DNA from 2 places in the Paenibacillus sp. Y951 genome. Region 2 is predicted to be linked to the other one. Evidence: predicted binding sites of a transcription regulator. Region 2 holds the regulator's gene; the other holds the start of a gene.

Region 1 (4,210 bases), on a different contig from region 2:
ACCAAATTTCATGATTGCATCAATAGCTTCAGCTTTGCTAGCACCGCCAGCAACTGCTATCAACACTTCAGTTTGAGCAATATCCTCAAGCCGCATACCTACTGTTTTCATTTTGTAAATGGGTTCACCATTACGATTAAAATAAAAACCGAATGATTCGGCCATTGCACCTTCGTCTTGCATAGCCTGCAATTCTTTAGGATCGGTCTTTCTTCGTCTCGCCATTACAATAGCGTCACCAATGCCATGCACAATAATTCGTGCATTTCGAATAACTTCAACAATTTCTTTAATGGAAGGTTCTTGAATGATCGATTCATACGCGTCAGAGCTAATATGATCGGGCACATGTAGTAATCGGTAATGTCCACCAGTCCGTTTCGCCAGCATAGATGCGATCGTGTTCGCTTGATAATCCAAGCTTTCACCAAGACCTCCACGCGCCGGTACAAATACAATATCTTTGATGGAATTGGGTAAGCTCATGTACTTGGCAACCTGTGCAGTTGTCGTTCCACCTGATACCGCGATAACATCTCCAGAACGTATTGCTTGCTTCAGCAACTGGCTTGCTGCACGACCCAATTCACGCTTTGCAATTTCTGATTGTTCAGAATCGCCAGTAACGACAATAACCTGCTTTAACCCATACATCGACTTCAGCTTGTCTTCAATTTCTGAGCTACGAAACACTTGATCGCCAAGTTGCTCCATTTCTTCAAGCACTTTCTTGCCGTCTTCGCTTAATTGCATGCCAGAAGATTGAATAATTAGAAGTCCTTGTTCTTTCAACAGCTCCGTTTCAGCTCGTAGCACTCGTTCGGTCATCGATAACGTTGTTGCTAACGCACGTCGACCAATTGTTCCTGCAAGCATCACTTGCTGCATAATTTTATATCGCTTTCTCATGACATCCAAAAGCTCTGGTACTAACTGTCTTTGCAGTTCAATAAGCTGACGCATAAATACCATCACTCCATCGGAAAGAGTCCACGTGTACCACATACAACATTACTCTAGAACTCATTGGACATTTTCTGTCCCTGTGGTGTGATTTAAGTCCCACCTTTAGTTTACCTAATATTTTGACGTACTGCAAGTGCCGTTTCTTCATGTAAGCGATTGCCAGAATAATTTATTTGAATTTTAAACTTGCTTCGCTTCCTATTATCCCATATAATCGACAATGTCATCTTAAATTAGCGCCCGTGGTCCAATGGATATGACGTAGGCCTCCGGAGCCTGAGATCTAGGTTCGATTCCTAGCGGGCGCGCCAAACCTTCTACTTATAGCCTGTACAAGAGAATTTTCTTGTACGGGCTTTTTTATTTTTATAATCATGCTACTATCATTTTATACATAAGCTAATGTAGGATACCGATACGTTTACTCGCCATTTATTATGTTTAATGACTACCAATATAGGTAACAATGGTGAAGTGGAAATAAAGTCTGACTATCTTTGACTTTTAATTAAAATTCTATTATGATATTTACACAACATAGTTGTGATGTGGTGTTGTACTTAGTAGTTCATGAAAAGTTTAAGTCGATGCTTGCGACGCTACTTTTCATTTACAAGAAGTTGTATCAGGTAATTCATGAAAAGTTTTAGGAGGATTGGTGAAAATGAACTTTGTACCAATGGTTATCGAGCAAAGTAATCGCGGAGAACGTTCTTATGATATTTATTCTCGACTTCTGAAGGATCGCATCATCATGCTTGGATCTGGTGTCAACGACGTCGTTGCCAATTCCATTATTGCGCAAATGCTTTTCTTAGCAGCCGACGACCCAGAGAAAGACATTCATCTATACATTAATAGTCCAGGTGGCTCTATCACTTCAGGTATGGCTATCTACGATACGATGCAATATATTAAGCCTGATGTATCTACAATTTGCGTAGGTATGGCAGCATCTATGGGTGCATTTTTACTTACTGCTGGAGCGAAGGGCAAACGTTTTGCACTTCCGAACAGCGAAGTTATGATTCATCAACCGCTTGGTGGTGTTGAAGGTCAAGCAAGTGATATCGCTATTCGCGCTAACCGCATCATTAAAATGCGCGAGAAATTGAACGGTATTCTTGCAGAACGTTCTGGCAATCCGATTGAACGTCTTGAAAAGGATACTGATCGCGATTACTTCATGAGCGCTCAAGAAGCACTTGAATACGGTTTGATCGATAAAGTTATCGAACGCATAGATTAATGCCTACAGCTTTGTAACGCTTATCTAGAGACGATAGTGGTTGATCCACATTGAACATTTTTTGTTCTAGTGAACCAACCACTGTCGTCTTTTTCATTTGATATTTTTCCATATATTTCTTATTCGTGATTTTTGTCACATACATTATAAGCTGTTCACAATATGATAAAGATATCATCAAATAGATTTTGCTTACTTGGAGGAATTCTATTATGGAAACAGAAGCATTAGCTCAAATTGAACAACTAGCTGCAAAAAAACTATCTATTTTCAAACAGGATAAATTCCGTTCCTTATTGAGATCAATTATGGCAAGTATGTTTATTGGATTTGGTGTTATTGCAGCCTTTAAGACGGGATCTCTCTTCTATCAAGTTGAATCACCGTTTGCATACCCTGCTGCAGCATTGATATTCGGTATGGCTATTATTCTAATCTACTATGCTGGTGGAGATCTATTTACAGGTAATACATTTTATCTTAGCTATGCTGCATTACGTCGTAAAATGACTTGGATAGATACGTTAAAAATGCTATTATCCAGCTATATAGGAAATATTGTTGGTGCAATTCTGTTCGCAATACTCGTTTGGTTAACACAGCTTTTTGCTGATGTTAATGTGAATACTTTTCTACTGGAAGTTGCTCACAAAAAAATTGATGCTTCAACAATTGAAATTTTTTTTCGTGCTATCTTATGTAACTGGCTTGTATGTTTAGCATTTTTCATTCCATACTTTATGAAAACTGATGGAGCAAAAATGTTCGTCATGGTATTGTTGGTATTCAGCTTCTTTATCGCTGGATTTGAACATAGTATCGCAAATATGTCTGTTTTCGCTATATCTATAGCAGCCCAAGGCTGGGGAGTACTTAGCATCGGAGATATACTACACAACCTCATCCCTGCAACATTAGGTAATATAATGGGCGGCAGTGTACTTATGGCCACGTTCTATTATTATCTCAACAAACCTTATTTCAAAGAGAGTGGGGAATAACTATGAAAACACGTAAACTTGTTATGATCGGCACAGGTGCAGTAGGCTCTACAACGGCATATACGCTATTGCTTCGCAATCGCGTCGATGAACTCGTTCTTATCGATGCTAATCACGCAAAAGCAGCAGGTGATGCACTAGATATGAATCACGGAATGCCATTTGTAGGCGGAGCAAAATTATGGGCAGGTACTTATGCTGATTGCGTAGGTGCGGACATTATTATTATTACTGCAGGCGCGGCACAAAAGCCTGGTGAATCTCGTACAGATCTTTTGCAACGTAATGCAGATATTTTTGATAGCATCATTAAACAAATATTACCGTATAACCAAGAAGCGATTCTGCTTATCGCAACAAATCCAGTAGATATTATGAGCTATGTAGCACTGAAGAAATCTGGTTGGCCAGTTCATCGTGTCATCGGATCTGGTACATTGCTAGATAGCGCAAGATTCCGTTACTTGCTGGGTAAAGAATTGAATATCGATCCTCGTAGTGTACATGCACATATTATTGGCGAGCATGGTGATTCTGAACTTCCAGTATGGAGCTTAGCTAACGTTGCAGGAGTAGATCTCGAGCTTCATGATGATACGAAGCAAATTATTTTCACGAATACCCGCGACGCTGCTTATGAGATCATCGAGGCAAAGGGCTCTACTTACTATGCCATTGCACTCGCGATTGATCGGATTGTAACGGCCATCTTTGATGATGAGGGTGCAGTATTGAACGTATCTACATTATTAGATAATTATTGCGGTGTGTCTGATGTCTATCTAGGCGTTCCATGTATCGTTGATCGCAGCGGTGTTCGTCAACCACTTGAGTTGAATTTAACTCCTGAGGAGCAACAATTATTTGAGAAATCTGCCAATAAGCTTAAAGGCATGATTGATAGCTTGAATCTTGAACTTGATTACAACAAAATGTAATTGATCATTATAGTTTCACCATGTACAAAAGTCTGCATGAAGGGAGCAAATCGCTT
Region 2 (4,210 bases):
GAAGTATTTGAGGCACTTACTGATAATAAGCATTTGCTTATTGAAGCAGGAACGGGTACTGGTAAATCATTAGGTTACTTAATTCCGGCGCTATATTACGGCATAAAAGCGGAAGAGAAAGTCGTCGTAAGCACTCATACCATTAATTTACAAGAACAGCTTCGCAATCGAGATATTCCTTTACTTAATGAAATATTACCATTCCCTTTCCGAGCATCGTTATTAAAGGGAAGAGGCAACTATCTTTGTATGCGGAAATTTGAACATAAATTGAATATGAAGGACTTCGTTGCCCCAGTGGATGATCCTGTTACAGCGGCACAGATGGTTGTCTGGTTATCAGAAACGGAAACGGGTGATCAAGAGGAGCTTAATCTTGGGTTACGTGGTGCAGACTTCTGGGGGACGGTTTCAAGTGACGCTGATTCATGCTTGAATCGCGCTTGTCCTTGGTTCAAACGTTGTTATTATCATCGTGCAAAGCATGAATCGACGATATCTGATGTTTGTATTACGAATCATTCGATGATTTTTACAGATATTCAAGCCGATCATCGACTTTTACCTGGTTACACCAATCTCATATTAGATGAAGCACATCATCTTGAGGAAGTTGCTGGCAAACATCTTGGTAACCAAATGACCTATACTTCGTATATATATGCAATGAACATGCTGTATAAAGACATGCGAACAGGAGTGCTTCCATCGCTTCGTATTCGGATTCAAGAGGATGGGGACGACCATACTGCTGCATGGAATGAAGTTATAGATAGTGCCTATCCACAACTTCAAGATATGAAAGAGCATTGGGATAAGTTGTTCGAATGGCTCTACAGTATTGTTAGTTCCGATGCGACGCAAAGTAATGAGGCAGAATCTGTTGGTACAGCAAGTATGGTGCTGCGATTGGATCGTCATAAGCTGCCGCATGAATGGAACGAAGCGATGGAAGTGGAAAATAATTTCCATGTATTGCTGTCGCGATTTGTAAAGTCAATTGAAAAGCTTTCGAATGAAGTGAAAGAAAGACTTGATGAAGATACAGGCCTGCAAAGCATTCTCATTGATTTAAATGGTGTATTACGTGATTTGAGCAGAATTAAAGACGAATTGCGGATGTTTATGAAGCTTGAACAAGAAGATTATGTGTACTGGATGGAAGGAACGCAAGCGTATAAGTTCAGATCATTACAGCTATATTCAGCTCCAGTTGATGTAAGCGGATTGTTGAAAAAATATTTGTTTGAAGTGAAAGATACTGTCGTTATGACATCTGCTACATTATCTATTCAGAAAAATTTTGAATATATTGCCGAGCAGCTTGGATTATCGTCATATGAAAACTCCAATCGGTTAAAAGCAGTCATGCTTGATTCACCATTTAATTATCGTGAGCAGGCTTTAGTTATTATCCCGCGTGATTTCCCTGTCTTGAAGGGTGCTCATGTTGACGCGGCATATTTGGATAAATTAGTAGGCTCATTAGCGGAAAGTGCACAGACACTCGGTGGGAAAATGCTGATCTTATTCACTTCATATCGATTGTTAAAGCAAGTATATGATCCGCTGAAAGCAACGCTGCAAGGTAGCAATATTCAAGTGCTGGGACAAGGTGTTGATAGTAATAATCGCACGAAATTAACGCGTAGATTTTTGCAAAATCAAGCATCGGTGTTGCTCGGTACAAGCAGCTTTTGGGAAGGCGTAGATATCCCTGGAGAAGCGTTGCAATGTCTTGCGATTGTGCGACTGCCATTCCAACCACCTAATCATCCACTTGTTGAGGCGAAGTCGGAATTGCTAGTGAAGCAGAAGAAAAATCCATTTATGAAATTATCGATCCCGCAAGCCGTTATTCGCTTTAAGCAAGGCTTTGGTAGGTTAGTTCGTACAGCTACTGACAAAGGGATTGTAATCATATATGATACTAGAGTAATTGAAGCTTATTATGGTAAACATTTTTTATATTCATTACCTGCTCCGAAAATCGAGACGATGCATACAAGTCAGATGGCCAAGCGGATGGAAGAGTGGTTAAAGGAGGATTGAACGGATGAAGCAAACAAAAATTTCTGAAGCTGTTGTTAGAAGATTACCTATCTATTTGCAAGTACTTCATGAATTGAAAAGTCGTGAAATTGGGACGGTTTCCTCACAAGATCTCGGTAATCGATTAGACCTCAATCCAGCACAAATTCGAAAAGACCTTGCTTACTTCGGTGATTTCGGACGTAAAGGAATAGGATATGAAGTAGATTACTTGATTGATAAAATACGTCATATACTTAAAATTAATCAGACTATTAATGTAGCTTTGATCGGTGCTGGTAACCTAGGGCATGCATTATGTAATTATAACAAGTACAGTAATGATAATATGCAAATTGTTGCTGTGTTTGATAATGTTGAAAATAAAGCGGGTTCAAAAATTAATAACTTAACCGTTCAGCCGATGTCTGAATTAGCGAAAACAATCGATGAACTTAATATTCGTATTGGTATTATTACTGTTCCTGCTTCTGAAGCACAAAATGTTGCTAATCAATTAACTGAAACAAGAATTGAAGGTATCCTTAATTTTGCTCCAACAATATTACGTGTGCCAGATCATGTTCGGATCCAATATGCTGATTTTACGAAGGAATTATTGAGCTTAGCTTACTATTTGAATAATAAAGAGGTGGCCGACGATGAGTAAAATATGGGTTGAAAACGGTTTGTTCGTTACGATGGCAGGTGCAACACCTGAAGTGTTAAGTGGGCATATGATCGTAACAGATGATGTCATCACATATATCGGTGCAGATCGTCCAGAAAATGTAACAGATGCCGAGCGTGTAGATGGTAAAGGATTAGTGTTCATGCCTGGTTTAGTGAATACACATGGTCATGCAGCGATGACATTACTTCGCGGTTTCTCAGATGATTTGAACTTACAAGTGTGGCTACAAGAAAAAATGTGGCCGATGGAAGAAAAATATGTTGATCAAGATACACGGGCAGGAAGTAATCTTGCGATTGCTGAAATGCTGCTAAGTGGTACAACAACATTTGTAGATATGTATGATCGCATGGATCAAGTCGCTGAAGCTTCGGTGCAAGCAGGTATTCGTGCTTTTCTTACTAGAGGAGTCATCGGACTTTGTCCACCTGAAGTACAAACAGCCAAATTAGAAGATGCAATTTCATTTGCAAAACAATGGAATGGTCAAGGGGATGGAAGAATATCTACAATGCTTTCGCCGCATTCACCTTATACTTGCCCTCCAGATTATATCGCTCGTATTGTACAAGCTGCACATGATCTGAATTTGCCGTTACATACTCATATGTCAGAGACGAAAGCTGAAGTGCAGCAGAATGTAGATGAGTACGGAAAACGTCCAGTTGCGCATCTGGATGAGCTAGGCTTCTTCTCACGTCCAGCATTATTAGCGCATGCTGTTCATCTAACGGATGAGGAAATTGAACTGTTAGCAGCAAGAGGTGCATCAATTTCTCATAATCCGATTAGTAACTTAAAGCTAGCAAGTGGTGTAGCAAGAGTACCGGAACTATTGAAAGCTGGTGTGAAGCTTTCGCTTGGTACTGATGGTGTTGCAAGTAATAATAACTTAGATCTATTCCAAGAAATAAGAGCTGCTGCATTGCTTCATAAAGGAGTGTCAGGTGATCCGACTGTAGTTCCTGCTTATACAGCTCTGCAGCTTGGAACGTCAATGGGTGCCGAAGCCATCTGGAACTCGCAAATCGGTACGCTTGAAGTTGGAAAAAAAGCTGACTTTATTGCAATTAATATCGATCAACCACATTTCTTCCCACGTACTGATCTTATTTCTCATCTTGTCTATGCAGCTAATGGTCGTGATGTAGCTCATGTATGGATTGATGGTAAGCAAGTTGTTAGTAATAGAAAGTTACTTACGATGGATGAGGAGAAAGTTCGCTACGAGGCGCAAGCTAGCTTTGAGCGTCTGTTGAAATAAGATGAGAGCCATTGAAAAGAAACGATCCCCTTGGATGACGCCACGCAAATGGATAGCTTTCAGTATATTGCTTTTCATTGTTATTATTGTGTTACTCGTTATGTTTTATCGTAATATTCAGATGGATCGTTGGAATGAAAAAGATGAAGTCCGTGCAAGTCTTGCTCAGCAATATGATCTTTCCACTGAAAATTATCTTGAAAAATATATATGGGAAGAAC

What was found. Region 2 encodes Rex, which represses fermentation and respiration genes when NADH is low (regulators of the CRP and FNR family bind a similar motif). Its sites were predicted from a motif close to TTGTGAAATATTTCACAA; they were not measured.
Region 1: a site for Rex is predicted at 2,339-2,356, ahead of AC1TPB_RS22020 (formate/nitrite transporter family protein). Genes of this name have one in related genera too.

The regions. Positions count from the first base shown of each region.
Region 1 covers NZ_JBXCIY010000023.1:35,674-39,883, forward strand. The annotation lists gene AC1TPB_RS22005 (sugar-binding transcriptional regulator) at 1-1,005, opposite strand, end outside; tRNA gene AC1TPB_RS22010 (tRNA-Arg) at 1,203-1,277, shown strand; gene clpP (ATP-dependent Clp endopeptidase proteolytic subunit ClpP) at 1,631-2,215, shown strand; gene AC1TPB_RS22020 (formate/nitrite transporter family protein) at 2,428-3,216, shown strand; gene AC1TPB_RS22025 (L-lactate dehydrogenase) at 3,219-4,154, shown strand.
Region 2 covers NZ_JBXCIY010000001.1:483,651-487,860, forward strand. The annotation lists gene dinG (ATP-dependent DNA helicase DinG) at 1-2,052, shown strand, start outside; gene AC1TPB_RS02610 (redox-sensing transcriptional repressor Rex) at 2,057-2,701, shown strand; gene AC1TPB_RS02615 (amidohydrolase) at 2,694-3,989, shown strand; gene AC1TPB_RS02620 (hypothetical protein) at 3,991-4,210, shown strand, end outside.